DNA from 3 places in the Microbacterium sp. OR21 genome. Region 1 is predicted to be linked to each of the others. Evidence: predicted binding sites of a transcription regulator. Region 1 holds the regulator's gene; each other region holds the start of a gene.
What was found. Region 1 encodes LexA, which represses DNA repair genes until DNA is damaged. Its sites were predicted from a motif close to TCGAACANNTGTTCGA; they were not measured.
Positions count from the first base shown of each region.

Region 2: a site for LexA is predicted at 1,598-1,613, ahead of V2S04_RS01895 (DUF222 domain-containing protein). Genes of this name have one in related genera too.
Region 3: a site for LexA is predicted at 1,627-1,642, ahead of V2S04_RS10715 (DUF222 domain-containing protein). Genes of this name have one in related genera too.

Region 1 is NZ_JAZEXJ010000004.1:32,637-37,800, forward strand. Features, by position in the region: gene hisB (imidazoleglycerol-phosphate dehydratase HisB) at 1-351, opposite strand, end outside; gene V2S04_RS12700 (histidinol-phosphate transaminase) at 348-1,430, opposite strand; gene V2S04_RS12705 (LysM peptidoglycan-binding domain-containing protein) at 1,485-1,865, opposite strand; gene lexA (transcriptional repressor LexA) at 2,170-2,856, shown strand; gene metE (5-methyltetrahydropteroyltriglutamate--homocysteine S-methyltransferase) at 2,921-5,164, opposite strand, start outside.
Region 2 is NZ_JAZEXJ010000001.1:399,569-404,732, forward strand. Features, by position in the region: gene V2S04_RS01890 (MATE family efflux transporter) at 1-17, opposite strand, end outside; gene V2S04_RS01895 (DUF222 domain-containing protein) at 119-1,522, opposite strand; gene V2S04_RS01900 (DUF1992 domain-containing protein) at 1,697-2,254, shown strand; gene V2S04_RS01905 (NYN domain-containing protein) at 2,294-3,028, shown strand; gene V2S04_RS01910 (M13 family metallopeptidase) at 3,220-5,164, shown strand, end outside.
Region 3 is NZ_JAZEXJ010000003.1:441,382-446,545, reverse strand. Features, by position in the region: gene V2S04_RS10720 (alpha/beta hydrolase) at 1-397, shown strand, start outside; gene V2S04_RS10715 (DUF222 domain-containing protein) at 372-1,616, opposite strand; gene efp (elongation factor P) at 1,768-2,331, shown strand; gene nusB (transcription antitermination factor NusB) at 2,334-2,744, shown strand; gene V2S04_RS10700 (SNF2-related protein) at 2,795-5,164, shown strand, end outside.

The DNA.
Region 1 (5,164 bases):
GAGGAACGGGCGGCCTGAGATGTCGACGACGGCCTGCGCGAGCGCCTCATCGAGCGGCACGAGCGCGTCGCCGTACCGGGAGATGCCGGCCTTGTCGCCGAGCGCCTCGCGGATGGCCTGCCCGAGCACGATCGAGATGTCCTCGACCGTGTGGTGCGCGTCGATGTGCGTGTCACCCGTGGCGCGCACGGTGAGGTCGGTGAGGGAGTGCTTCGCGAAGGCGGTCAGCATGTGGTCGAAGAACGGCACGGAGGTGTCGATGTCGCTGCGGCCGGTGCCGTCGAGATTCACCTCGACCTCGACGGTGGACTCGGAGGTGCTGCGGGTACGACGTGCGGTGCGGTCGGTCATGACGACGATCCAATCGACGCGAGGGCTTCCAGGAATGCGGTGGTCTCGGCTTCGGTTCCGGCCGTGACGCGAAGGTGGTGAGAGATGCCGACGTCGCGGACGAGCACCCCCTGGTCGTAGAGCGCCTGCCACACCGCCTTCGGGTCGTCCACTCCGCCGAACAGCACGAAGTTCGACCACGATGCGTGCGGCGTGTAGCCGAGGGCCTCGAGAGTGGCCGAGATCCGATCGCGCTGCTCGACGATCTCGTCGACCATGCGAAGCATCGTCGACGAGTTGCGCAGCGCGGCGACGGCCGCGGCCTGGGTGAGAGCGCTCAGGTGGTACGGCAATCGCACGAGGCGCAGCGCGTCGATGAACGCCGGGTCGGCGGCCAGGTACCCGACGCGGGCGCCCGCGAACGCGAACGCCTTGCTCATCGTGCGCGAGACGGCGAGCCGCGGACGGCCCTCGAGCAGCGTCAGCGCCGACGGCGCATCGTGCGGGGCGAACTCCTGGTACGCCTCGTCGACGATCACCACGCCGCGTGCCGCCGCGTAGACGGCCTCGATGACGTCGAGACCCAGCGGCGTGCCGGTGGGGTTGTTAGGCGAGCACAGCAGCACCACGTCGGGGTCCGCCTCGCTCACCTGGCGTGCCGCGTCCTCGGGGTCGACGGTGTAGTCGTCGTTGCGGGTGCCGGCGATCCAGCGAGCGCCGGTGCCCTGCGTGATCAGCGGATACATCGAATAGGTGGGCGCGAAGCCGAACGCCGCGCGGCCGGGGCCGGCGAACGCCTGCATGATGTGCTGCAGCACCTCGTTCGAGCCGTTGCCCGCCCAGATCTGCTCGGGCGTCAGACCGTGCCCGAGGTAGTCGGCGAACCCCTCGCGCAGCGCGGTGAACTCCCGATCCGGGTAGCGGTTGACGTCACGCAGCGCGAGCGCGATCTCGTCGAGGATGTCGCTCGCGACCTCGTCGGGCACCGGATGGGTGTTCTCGTTGACGTTCAGCGCGACCGGCAGCGGCGCCTGCGGAGCGCCGTACGGTGTGAGCCCGCGCAGATCGTCGCGGAGGGGCAGCTCATCGAGTGATGTCACGTACTCCATCGTAGGCCGCACGCCGCCGGCACCGTCGCGGATGACGGCTCGTTCTCACTCGGAGTAGGCGGTCGGGATGGCGATGGACGCGCCGACCTGGATCATGCCGGAGCTGAGGTTGTTCAGGCGGGTGATGTCGTCGATCACCTCGCGCGGGTCGACGCCGGGCGCGGCCTCGGCTGCGATCGACCACAGGGTGTCGCCCGGCAGCACCGTGACGGTCTCGAACGCGGTCGGCTCGCTCTCGCCCGATGCCATGGCGGTTCCGCCCGCCAGCAGCGACGCGGCGAGTACCGCCACGACGGGCGCTGCGGCGAGGGTGGCGAGCACACGGCGGCCGCGCGCGGTGAGGCGCAGACGCGTCGCGACAGAACGTCCGTCGGCAGCGGCCGGGACCGAAGCGGTCAGGGGGGCCTGGATGCTGATGGTGCTCATGTGATGCTCCTCTTCACTCTCCCCGCCGGTGAGGCGGAAGTGGTGCAGCTTTCGCATCCGGCATCCGGCCGGGGATGCCGGATGCGAAGCTACGTTCCGAACTTATCTTCGATATCGAACATCTGTCAAGAATTCTTCGAATACTCCGGCGAATCTTCGTCGACACGCTCGAACAGATCTTCCGTTTTCCGCGCGAACTCGGATACGGTTTCGATGAAGTCAGCCCACCACGGGCCACCGACATTCGAATCGGATCCCCGCGACGACGCGGATCCGCACCGCATGAGGGCATGAAGGAGCACCGATGAGCGAGACCACCGAGAGCGCAGCTGAGGCTCCCCGCACGCGGCGCCGGAAGAACCTCAGTCCGAAGCAGATGGCGATCCTCGAGGTCATCCAGACCTCGATCGCCCGCTACGGATATCCGCCCAGCATGCGCGAGATCGGCGACGCCGTCGGCCTCAAGTCGCTCTCCAGCGTCACCCACCAGCTCGGACAGCTCGAGCTCAGCGGCTACCTGCGCCGCGACCCGGGCAAGACGCGCGCCATGGAGGTGCTGATCGATCTGCCCGGCACGGGCGCCGAGAACCCGGCAGACAGCGCTCCCGCCGTGGGCGACGCCGCCCTGGTGCCCCTCGTCGGGCAGATCGCCGCGGGCGTTCCGATCACCGCCGACCAGCAGGTCGAGGAGATCTTCCCGCTGCCGCGTCAGCTGGTCGGCAAGGGCGACCTGTTCATGCTCAAGGTCAACGGCGAGTCGATGATCGACGCGGCGATCTGCGACGGCGACTGGGTGGTGGTGCGCACCCAGAACGACGCCGAGAACGGCGAGATCGTCGCCGCGATGATCGACGGCGAGGCGACGGTGAAGACGTTCCGCCGTCGCGGCGGCCACACCTGGCTGCTGCCGCGGAACTCCGCCTTCGAGCCGATCCTCGGCGACGAGGCCGTCGTGCTCGGCAAGGTCGTGGCGGTGCTGCGCGCGGTCTGAACTCGGTGCGAATGCGAAGAGGCTCCCCGTCGGCGGACGGGGAGCCTCTTCGTACGGAGCGGGATCAGGCCGGGACGATGACGTCCTCGCGGACGCGCCGCGTCGCCTCGACGATGTTGCGCAGCGACTGCACCGTCTCCTCGTAGGCGCGGGTCTTCAGACCGCAGTCCGGGTTCACCCACAGCTGCCGCAGCGGCAGCTCGTCGACGGCGCGGCGCAGCAGCGCCTCGATCTCCTCGACGCTGGGCACGCGCGGCGAGTGGATGTCGTACACGCCCGGGCCCACGCCGTGATCGAACCCGAACCGGGCGATGTCGGCGACGACCTCCATGCGGCTGCGTGCGGCCTCGATCGAGGTGACATCGGCGTCCAGCGCGCGGATCGCGTCGATGACGACGCCGAACTCCGAGTAGCAGAGGTGCGTGTGGATCTGCGTGCCCGCCTGGGCGCCACCGGTGGCGAGGCGGAACGAGCGCACCGACCAGTCGAGGTAGGCGGCCTGGTCCGCGGCCTTCAGCGGCAGCAGCTCGCGCAGCGCCGGCTCGTCGACCTGGATGATGCCGATGCCCGCGGCCTCGAGGTCGGTGATCTCGTCTCGCAGCGCGAGCGCCACCTGGTTGGCGGTCTCGCCGAGCGGCTGGTCGTCGCGCACGAACGACCACGCCAGGATCGTCACGGGACCGGTGAGCATGCCCTTGACCGGCTTGGTGCTGAGCGACTGGGCGTACGAGGCCCACGACACGGTGATGGGCGCCGGGCGCGACACATCCCCCCACAGGATCGAGGGGCGCGTGGCGCGCGACCCGTAGGACTGCACCCATCCGTGCTGGGTGACCGCGAAGCCGTCGAGGTGCTCGGCGAAGTACTGCACCATGTCGTTGCGCTCGGGCTCGCCGTGCACGAGCACGTCCAGCCCCAGCTCCTCCTGCAGCGCGACGACCTGATCGATCTCGCGGCGCAGGAAGTCGTCGTAGTCGTCCGCCGGCAGCTCCCCGCGCAGGAACTGCGCGCGCGCCCGGCGGATGTCACCGGTCTGCGGGAACGACCCGATGGTGGTCAGCGGCAGCGCGGGCAGGTTCAGCGCCTGCTGGGCGGTCTCGCGCTCCTCGTACGAGACGCGGGAGAATTCAGCCTCGGCGATCTCGTGACCGCGCACGGCGCCGTCGCGCACGCCGGGGGCGTCGCGGCGATCTGCGAGGGCGGCGGATGCCGCGTCGAGGGCCTCGGCGATGGCATCCCGACCCTCGGCCAGGCCCTGCGCGAGGGTGACCACCTGACCGACCTTCTGGTCGGCGAACGCGAGCCACGAGACGAGGCGGGCATCGAGGGCCGTCTCGTCGTCGATGTCGTGCGGCACGTGCAGCAGCGAGGTGGAGGTGGATGCCGCTACAGCGCCCGCCCCGAGCGCGCGGAGTCGCTCGAGTTTCGCGAAGGCGGCGTCGAGGTCGCCGCGCCAGATGTTGTGCCCGTCGATCACACCGCCGACGAGGGTCTTGCCGTCGAGGGCGGGCAGCGCTGCGGGCAGCTCGCCGCGGACGAGGTCGATGCCGATCGCCTCGACGGATGCGGCTGCCAGCACGTCGAGGGTCGCACCGAGCGCGGCGTACGGGGCCGCGACGAAGATGGCAGGGCGCTCCTCGGCCGCGCCGAGCACGGCGAGCGCGCGGTCGGCGGCGTCGGCGAGCGTGGCGGGGTCGACCGGCAGCGACTCGCTGACGAGTGCGGGCTCGTCGATCTGCACCCACTCGGCGCCCGCGGCCTTCAGCTTCGACAGCAGCGCGGTGTAGACCGGCAGCACGTCGTCGAGTCGGCTGAGCGGGTCGAAGCCCTCGGGGGCGTCGTCCGAGGCCTTCGCGAGCGCGAGCAGGGTGACCGGTCCGACGATCACCGGGCGGGTGACGTATCCGGCGGCCGCGGCCTCGGCGACCTGCTGGACGAGGTGCTCGCTGGCGAGCGAGAAGACCGTCTCGGGGCCGATCTCGGGCACGAGGTAGTGGTAGTTCGAGTCGAACCACTTGGTCATCTCGAGCGGCGCCCGCTCGCCCTCGCCGCGCGCGACGGTGAAGTAGGCGGTGAGTCCGATCGTGCCGTCCTCGTCGCGCAGGTCGTCGAAGCGCGTGGGGATGGCGCCGACGGTGACCGCAGCGTCGAGGACCTGGTCGTAGAACGAGAACGACTCGGGGATCGACGAGTCGTCGCGGCCGAGACCGAGGTCGGCGAGACGAGCGCGCGTCGTGCTGCGCAGCTCGGCGGCGGTGCGCTCGAGCTCGGACCGGTCGATCCGGCCGGCCCAGAAGGACTCGACGGC
Region 2 (5,164 bases), on a different contig from region 1:
GATGCGGTGGATGCCACCTCACGAGCCTATGGGGTGGGTCGGACGCGGTCCCGCGGGTGAAGTCACGCGGGTGCGGTCCCGCGGGTGAGGCCACGCGGGTGCGGTCCCGCCGGTGAGGTCAGGCGGCGATGTCGTAGCGGGCTCTGCCGCCGGGGCGGGGTGTGCGGGTGGGGTCGATGTGGGGTGGCGGGATGAACCACACTCGCCCTCTGGTGCCGGAGTGGGTGTCGGTGTTCTCGATGCGGATTTCCCAGGCGTTGTCGTGGATGCGGTGGTGGCAGGTCGAGCACAGCAGGATGCCGTTGTTAAGGTCGGTGGGTCCGGTGTCTCGGTTCCACCAGTCGATGTGGTGCACTTCGGTCATGTTCGGTGGGAGTCCGCACATGGCGCATCCGCCGTCTCTGTCGACGAGGGCGAGTTTCTGAGCCCTGGTGAACAGGCGTTTCTCGCGTCCCCAGTCGAGGATCTCTCCGGCGCTGTCGAGCACGCAGGGGATCACCCCACCGGAGGCAGCCATCCGCCGGATCGCGGTGACGGAGATCGGCTGATCGAGCGCGTCGATGCTTCCCGCTCCCGTGCCCGCTTCGAGGTCCGTGGCGTTGATCCGCACGATGACGGTGGCGCCGCTGACGGGCATCCGGCTGTCGCAGTCGAGCACGTGGGCGCAGAACAGGGCGAGGGCGTCGGCGCGCATCATGGTGACGGTGCGCCGATCGGCATCGACCCCATCCGCATCCACCGCATCGGCATCGACCCCATCCGCATCGACGACGCCGACGTCGGCCATGTTCTTGCGGGCCTGGAACTGCGCGGTCACGTACCCGTCGATCGCCGCCTTGATGGCGGCGCCTTCTTCGACGGGAGTGATCAGGTTCAGGCGCAGCATCCCGTCGCGTTCGAACATGCTCAGCGACCGCGCCGCCCGGCGCTCTTCCTCCCGCGCTTCGAGCCGGTCGGCTTCGAGCACGGCTTCGGCGCGCTTGACGAGTCGGCGCACGTCATCCAGCGACAGCCCGACCGCCCGGTCGACGAGTTGCTGCTCGACATCCGCCACAAGGCCTTTGTCGGCCCCGATGCGGGCCCGGTCGAGGAACTCCACAATCACTGCCGCCCCGGCGCCGCCCAACCGGCCGGAGGTGACGGCACCCTGCACGGCCGGGTACTTCGCCGGGGCGGGTTCACCGAGCAGGTTCTGCCGTGGCGCGATGGCTTCCCCGACCTTGACCAGCCGCGCCGCATCTCCGGCGCTGGTGCCGGTGGTGGTCGCGATCAGCTGCGCGGTGTTGCGGAACCCCTGCTGCTTCGCCAGCGAGTCCGCTCCCAGCTCTGGCCGGGATTCGTGCGCGATGGCCGCGGCCACGTCGGCCTGAAGCGCATCCAGCGCCCGCCGCGCCGAGCCGATGGCGCGGGTCATCGACACGAGGTCCGACCGGTCCAGGTCGGCCGCGGAGCCGGCATCCGCCCACACCCCGGCGAGGGCCGTGACGGCTTCTCGCAACGGGTCCAGAGCGGGTGCTGACATGTGAAAAGCCTAAACGCCGACCAGCCGCAAGTCAAGCAAAACTACGAAGAAAACTGTACCACTTCTCCACGACTGTCGAAACTATATGCGAAAGCATCCACCCCTCCGATGAGAAGGAAATCTACGCCCGGCCACCGACGCCCGCGTACGCTGGATCGCACGGAGGTGCCCGCCATGTCTGACGCGATGAGCAATGCCGCCCGCTACCGCGCGCGCCGCGACGCCGGCCACGGTATGGAGGCCGAGCCGGAGAACGAAGCGCCGACGGTGCTGAACTCGCAGAGTAAGGCGGAGTTCGTCGAGACGGCCATCCAGCTCGCGATCCGTCGCGGCGAGTTCGACAACCTGCCCGGCGCCGGCAAGCCGCTCGAGGGACTCGGCACCCACCATGACCCCGACTGGTGGATCCGTCGCAAGATCGAGACCGAGAATCTGTCGGGTCTCGGTCCTCCCGCGCTCATGCTGCGCGTCGAGGATCGTGAGCTCGACGGCGAGCTCGATCAGCTCGGCCGCGAAGAGGATGTGCGCGGTGTGCTCGCCGACTTCAATCGCCGCGTGATCGAGGCGCGCCGGCAGCTGCTCGGCGGCCCACCGGTGGTCACGCAGCCGCGCGACGTCGAGGCGGAGGTGGCGGCCTGGCGCGAACGCCGGGCGGCGCGGCAGGCGGATGCCCGCGGCGAGACAGCTCCGGATGCCGAGCCGCGGCGCGCTCGACGCTGGTGGCGGCGCTGATGCGACGCGTCTGCTATTACTCGTACTGTGACCGATCGGATGCCACAGAACCGTGACCTTCTCGCCGTGCTCATCGATGCCGACAACGTGTCGCCGACGAAGATCGGCGCGGTGCTCGCAGAGATCGCGAGCATCGGCACGGCATCCGTCAAACGCATCTACGGCGACTGGACCCGCCCGCAGCTCAGCACGTGGAAGTCGGCGGCGAGTGAGCACGTCATCCAGCCGATCCAGCAGTTCGCGAACACCGTGGGGAAGAACGCGACCGACAGTGCACTGATCATCGATGCCATGGACCTGCTCTACACGGCGCGCTTCCAGGGCTTCTGCATCGTGTCGTCCGACAGCGACTTCACGCGCCTCGCCGCTCGTATCCGAGAAGAGGGCATCACCGTCTACGGCTTCGGCGAGAAGAAGACACCCGAGGCATTCCGCAACGCCTGCGACCGGTTCACCTACCTCGAGGTGCTCGACGAGCCGACAGCCGAGCGCGCCTCCGAAGTGATCGAGGCGGTACCTCAGGGAAGACTGCGCGGCGACACCAAGCTGATCTCCGGGCTGCGCACGAGCATCACCGCTGCGTCCGATGAAGACGGCTGGGCGAACCTCGCAGCGGTCGGCGGTCTGCTCCGCAAGCAGCAGCCGGACTTCGACTCTCGCAACTGGGGCTACGCGAAGCTCTCTGAGCTGGTTCGCGCGACGGATCTCTTCCTCGTCGAAGCGCTGCCCGCCGGAGGTCTGCGGATCAAGGACCGGCGGAAGTCCGGCGGCTGAGTTCCGCGCCGATCGATCCGCGGATCCGCGCGCCTCGCCGGTTCAGAGATGGGAAACGCCGGTGCGGATGCCCGGTCACCGGCGTTTCCCATCCCTCACCGCGCTCACGGCGGCGTGCACCACGGCGCCCACCCGCGCGAGGCCAGGTCGCCGCGGGCCCGAGGTCGGCGCCGCCGCATAGGGTGGAGGGCATGACCGACGTACTGCCCTCCGGCCTTGCCGTCTCCGAGTTCAGCTCCGACATCCGCCCGCAGGACGACCTTTACCGCCACGTCAACGGCGCGTGGCTCGAGGCCGCCGAGATCCCGGCCGACAAGGCGCGCTGGGGGTCGTTCCACATGCTCGCCGAGCAGGCCGAGAAGGACGTCCGCGAGATCATCGTCGAGTCGCAGGACGCCGCCGAGGGCACCCTCGAGCGCAAGGTCGGCGACCTGTTCCGCAGCTTCATGGACACCGATCGCATCGCCCAGGTCGGCCTCGCGCCCTTGCAGGCTGAGCTGGCGAAGGCCGACGCGATCGACAGCATCCCGTCGTTCCTCGAGACCGTGGGCACGCTCGACCGCGACGGCATCGCCGCGCTGATCGGCGTCTTCATCGAACCCGATCCCGGTAACCCCGAGCGCTACGTGCCGTTCGCCGTGCAGGCGGGCCTGTCGCTGCCCGACGAGAGCTACTACCGCCTCGACAGCTTCGAGGGCACCCGCGCCGCCTACCGCGCGCACCTCGAGCGCATCCTCACCCTCGCCGAGATCGATGACCCGGCGGGCCAGGCCGACCGCGCCTTCGGCCTCGAGCACGAGATCGCCGGTCATCACTGGGACAACGTGGCCTCCCGCGACGCGGTGAAGACCTACAACCTCAAGACCTGGGACGAGTTCCAGTCGCTGGTCGGGGTCGACCTCGCCCCCTGGCGGGATGCGGTGGCGGCGGCGAACCCGAGCGCCTTCGACGAGCTCGTGGTCTACCAGCCCAGCTTCTTCGAGGGCCTGGGTGCGCTGCTCGTCGCCGAGCGCCTCGACGACTGGAAGGCCTGGCTTCGCGCCAAGGTCGTGCACGGCATGGCCGGCTACCTCACCGATGACTTCATCGACGAGAACTTCTCGTTCTACGGCACCGAGCTCACCGGCACCCCGTCGATCCGCGAGCGCTGGAAGCGCGGCGTCTCGCTCGTCGAGGGCTCGCTGGGCGACGCCGTGGGCCGCATCTACGTCGAGCGGCACTTCCCGGCAGAGTCGAAGGCCGCCATGGACGAGCTGGTCGCGAACCTCATCAAGGCGTACCGCCAGAGCATCCGGAAGCTGGAGTGGATGAGCCCCGAGACGCGCGAGAAGGCGCTCGCCAAGCTCGACACCTTCCGTCCGAAGATCGGTCACCCCGACGTGTGGCGCGACTACGACGGCGTCGACATCGACCCCGGTGACCTCGTCGGCAACGCCCGCCGCGCGACGGTGTTCGAGCACGACCGCCAGGTCTCGAAGGTCGGCAAGCCCATCGACCGCGACGAGTGGTTCATGCCGCCGCAGATGGTCAACGCGTACTACAACCCGCTGATGAACGAGATCGTCTTCCCCGCCGCGATCCTGCAGTACCCGTTCTTCGACCCGAAGCGCGATGCGGCCGCGAACTACGGCGGCATCGGAGCGGTGATCGGTCACGAGATCGGCCACGGTTTCGACGACCAGGGCAGCCGGTACGACGGCGACGGTCGCCTGCAGGACTGGTGGACGGATGCCGATCGTGCGGCGTTCGAAGAGCGCACCAAGGCGCTCATCGCCCAGTACGACGCGCTCGTGCCGCTGGGCCTGAGCGAGGAGAACACCGTGAACGGCGCGCTGACGATCGGTGAGAACATCGGCGATCTCGGCGGGCTGGGCATCGCACTGAAGGCGTACGAGCTCTCGCTCGGCGGCGAGGAGCCGCCCGTGATCGACGGGTACACGGGCATCCAGCGTCTGCTGCTGTCGTGGGCGCAGGTGTGGCAGCAGAAGAGCCGGGAGGCCGAGACGATCCGGCTGCTCACGATCGACCCGCATTCGCCGAACGAGTTCCGCTGCAACCAGATCCTCAGCAACATCGACGCCTTCTACGAGGCGTTCGAGGTGAACGAGGGCGATGCTCTGTACCTGCCCGAGGAGC
Region 3 (5,164 bases), on a different contig from region 1:
GGCTGCCGACGCGGTGGTAGAGACGGTCAGAACCAGCCTCTCGGGCCCTCTCACGGTCGCCATGGGCCATTCGTACGGCGGATCGGTTCTCGCGGCAGCCGTGGGTCGGTTGCGCCCGACTACTGCGGTCTACGTCGACGCCGGCATGCTGATTCGAGGCGGTCAGGACCGCGAAGCACTCATCGAACAGTACGAGAACGACCGGCGGCTCCGCAGCCGAGGAGGCTGCTGCGGATCTCACTCGTCGCGGTGTGCACGTGCGCGAGATCCCCGGCGCAGCACATACCGTCTGGTACAGCCACCTCCGCGAGTTCGTGGATGCTCTTCCCGAAGTCTTCACCGCCTGAGAGTCGATCGGCCGCACTCGGTCGTCAGAAGGGTGGTGGTGCGGTGCTGATGTACCCAGTGGGGGTGATGGCTTGCACCGAGCGATCGGGGCGTGTGCGGTAGCGGATGCGGGTGCGATGTCGCATGGTGTGGTCGCGCGGGCAGAGGGGTCGCAGTTGGGTGAGGTCGGTGGTTCCGCCTCGGGCCCAGGGGCGGTCGTGGTCGAGGTCGGCGTCGAGGGCGAGGCGGGTGCATCCGTCGCGGGAGCAGGTGCCGTGGTGCAGCGTGAGCCAGTCGCGTTGTGCTCGGGTGGGGCGGTAGGTGCGGCGGTCCATGTCGATGATCACGCCTTTGAGGGGGTCGGTGATCACCCGGCGGAAGCCGCGGGCATCGAGGAAGAGCTGCTTCGCGGTGAGCGGGTCGATGCTGTCGCCGCCGACGATCGAGGCCTGCTCGACGGGTACGGGCTCGCCGGCCAGCAGCTGGACGGGCACGGTGACGAACAGCTTCGTCTTCACCGCGGTCGGCGTGCCGACGCCGCGCAGCCACCCGCTGAACAGATCCGCGCGGATCTGATTTCGCGTTCTGCCGTCGCGCTTGTCCTTCTGGGTGTGCTTGGCCGTGGCGGTCAGGCGTTGCATCACAGCGACCGCTTCGTGAGTGGGAAGCAGAGCGGTGATCCATGACATCCCGTCGCCGGCGGGGGAGACGCTGACGTGCCGGTCGGACATCGCGCGGGTGTGCCGGCGCGCCGCAGTGTCGCCGGTGATCCGGTCGACGAGCTTCTTCGCCCGCTGGCGCAGCACCGCCGATGAGCATGTCAGCACCCACTCCTGTGCGGCTTCATCCACCCGTGACAAGGCAGCGGCCAGCGCATCCCGCACCGGCTGCGGGGCATCCGCCGGGCAGGCGAGCGGGCCCGCCGCTGTCACGACCACGCCGACGTTGTGCATCGACGCGAACCCGTCGCGCGCACGCTGCCACAGCAGCGGCAGATCCCGCGCCGCGGTCTCCGCCACCACGCACAGCTCGCGCACCCGCTCCTGCGAGATACGCAACCGCAGCGACAGCTCCAGAACCACCGACCGTTCGGCCATCTGCACGTCCGCGTCGATCGTGTAGATCTCCGGATGCCGACGAGCGAACTGCACCGCCTCGGCCACGCGCTGCGCCTGACGAGCCGCAGACCGATTCGCATCCACCTCGGAACACGTCACATCATCCAGAAGCACCCCCAGCACATCACCCGCCGTCTGCGGGATCAGGCCGAGCTCCTCGTCGATGACCATGCCTCCAGTATAGAACAAAACTTCGAATAAGGAAAGGGTGACCGCCCTCCCATCGTCCATTTCAGGGCATCCGATAGAATTGCTTCTCGGCCACCTCTGCGCGCACCCGCGCGGGCCCTCGAAGCTTCTGAATGAACGGACCCCCATCACCATGGCATCCACTGCAGACATCAAGAACGGCGTCGTCATCAAGATCGACGGACAGCTCTGGAGCGTCGTGGAGTTCCAGCACGTCAAGCCCGGCAAGGGTGGCGCCTTCGTCCGCACCAAGCTGAAGAACGTCGTCACGGGCAAGTCGGTCGACAAGACCTACAACGCCGGCACCAAGATCGAGATCGAGAACGTCGACCGCCGCGACTTCACCTACCTGTACACCGACGGAGACAGCTTCGTCTTCATGGACCAGGAGGACTACGACCAGATCAACGTCCCCGCGGCCACCGTCGGCGACGCCAAGAACTACATGCTCGAGAACCAGCAGGTGCAGATCGCGCTGAACAACGGCAACCCGCTCTACATCGAGCTCCCCGCCTCGGTCGTGCTCGAGGTCACCTACACCGAGCCGGGCCTGCAGGGCGACCGCTCGTCGGCCGGCACCAAGCCCGCCACTCTCGAGACCGGCTACGAGATCCAGGTTCCGCTGTTCCTCGAGACCGGCACCAAGGTCAAGGTCGACACCCGCACGGGTGACTACCTCGGCCGGGTCAACGACTGACCTTGAGCGCCCGTACCAAGGCGCGCAAGCGCGCCCTCGACATCCTCTTCTCGGCTGACGTGCGCGGCGAGGAGCTCTCGGTGGTTCTCGCCGCGGCGGCCAAACGCGCCGCCAGCGAACCCGCACGTGAGGCCTCCTGGCTGTACGCCCGCGACATCGTCGACGGCATCATCGACAACCGCGATGAGATCGACGAGCACATCACCACGCACAGCAACGACTGGAAGCTCGACCGGATGCCCGCCGTCGACCGCGCCCTGCTGCGCATCGGCACGTGGGAGATCGTCTACAACGACGAGGTGCCGACGGCTGTGGCCATCGACGAGGCCGTAGAGCTCGCCAAGGAGCTCTCGACCGAGGATTCCGGCGCGTTCGTGCACGGCGTGCTCGCCCGCATCGCACGCTCGATCTGATTCTCGGCCCACGCTGAGCGCGTGTCGGTGGTGACGGGGAGGATGCTGCCATGAGCTCTCCTCGTCCCACCGCCACCGCGCTGCGAGCTCTGGGCGGAGACGGCGGGTACCAGCGCGGCCTCGACTATGCGGATCGCGGTCGCGTCGTCGACGCCCGGTGGGACGCCGCCTCGCAGACGCTCAGCGCCAGAGTGTTCGGCAGCGAACGCGCTCCCTATCGCTGCCGCGTGAGATTCGACGGACAGCGGATCATGACGACCAGCTGCACGTGCCCGGTCGCCTCCGCATGCAAGCATGCGATCGCAGCGGTCCTCGTCGGAGCCGACTCCGACGAACCTGCGCGAGCGGAACCGCTGCCGCCCGCCGTTCCGGCTGTGGCGCCACCGCCTCCTCGCGAGCCCTGGGAGCAGTTCGGGGCCTTCGCCCGTCCCGTCCCGCCGCCGGCATGGCGTGCGCTGCTGAACGCGTCCGACACGGCGCAGAACGAGCCGTCCCTCGCCCTCGGCATCGAAGTGCGCGTTCGTCCCCGCCACTCCTTCGACCGGTGGGGGCCCGCCGCTCTGCACGCGGCCACGCCCCGCGACCTCGCCGGCGACCACGGTGAGATCCTGCTCTGCGTCAGACCGCTCGTGCGCAGCGCGTCGACGGGCCGCTGGATTCAGGGAGATGCCTCCTGGGACTCGGTGCGGCGCTCGTCGGGACGCTTCCGCGCTGATCAGGCGCGATGGTTCACGGACTTCCTGAACATCGCCCGCGACTCGCTGCTGTCCGGCACCGCGGGCGACTGGATAGCGCTCGATCGCGTCGAGACGGCGCTGCTGTGGCGGCACCTCGACGTCCTCGCCGACCTCGGCATCCCGATCGTCCCGACGCAGAAGCACACCAGCGTCTCTCTCGCCGGAACAGCGCAGGTGGGCCTGCGCATCGAGCCGGGCGAGGGCGGAGGGCTCGCGATCGCCGTGGACGCCACGGTCGACGGCGAAGCGGCGGCCGCGGCATCCCTGCGCCCCATCGGCCGGATCGGCGTGTACCGCTGGCAGCTCGTCGGCACCCGCATCGAGGTCGCCGTCGCCCAGGTGCCGCTCGCCCCTGCGGTGCTCAACGCGCTCGGCGCCGCAGGCCCGATCGACGTGCCGCCGCACGACCGGCAGCAGTTCGTCGCCGAGGCGTATCCGGCGCTGGCCAGGCAGACGAACGTCACGGCCGCCGACCACCTGGCGCTGCCATCGCTCGCCGCGCCGGAACCGGTGCTGCGCGTGGCGTTCCGCAGCGGGCATCGCGTCTCTTACCGATTCGAGTGGGAGTATGCAGGCCACGGCTCGGTCGCGCTCACCGGCCAAGAACGGTTCCGCGATCCGGATGCCGAGCGCCGATGCCTCCGTGACATCGAGGCCATCTGGGCGGGTGCGACGCGCGACGAGTTCCGCCATCGCGCAGAGCTCGAGCAGCTCGGCGCGGCGGAGTGGGCTGCGCACGTGCTGCCGGCGTTCGAGGCCTCCACGGTGAAGGTCGTCGTGACGGGTCGTCGAACCCGGTACCGCGAGCTGACCGGCACCCCCGAGATCTCGGTGTCGACGGTCGAGTCGACCGATCCCGACTGGTTCGACCTCGGCGTCCTGGTCAAGATCGACGGGCACTCGATCCCGTTCACGCCCCTGTTCACCGCGCTGAGCATGCGGCGCACGAAGCTCATGCTCGTCGACGGCACCTACTTCTCCCTGGCGCACCCGGCCCTGCAACAGCTGCGGGAGCTCATCGACGAGGCCGGCGCTCTCACCGAGTGGGAGACCGGCCCGCGCATCAGCCGCCACCAGACCGCGCTCTGGGAGGACTTCGAGGATCTCGCCGACCAGTCCGAGCAGGCGGTGGGCTGGCGAGCCCTGGCCGAGGGCCTGCGAGGCATCGAGCACGTTCCCCCCACGACACCGCCCGCGGGCTTGCGAGCACAGCTGCGCCCCTACCAGCAGCAGGGGCTCGACTGGCTGGCGTTCCTCTGGCAGCACCGGCTCGGGGGCATCCTCGCCGACGACATGGGGCTGGGCAAGACGCTCCAGCTGCTCTCGCTCATCGCGCACGCCGTGGAGAACGACGAGAAGCGCCCCTTCCTCGTGATCGCGCCGACCTCGGTGCTCGGCACCTGGCGCAGCGAGGCGAGCAGGTTCACGCCCGACCTGCGAGTGCGCATCGTCGAAGGCACCGGGTCACGTCGGGCCGACGAGATCAGCGCGATGGCCGCCGGGGCCGACGTCATCGTCACCTCCTACACCCTGCTTCGACTGGATGCCGAGGAGTACCAGCGGCTCGACTGGGCGGGCGTGATCATCGACGAGGCGCAGTTCGCGAAGAACCCCGCGACGAAGGTGCACCAGGCGATCGCCGAGCTGAGATCGGTCGTCACGATCGCCGTCACCGGCACGCCG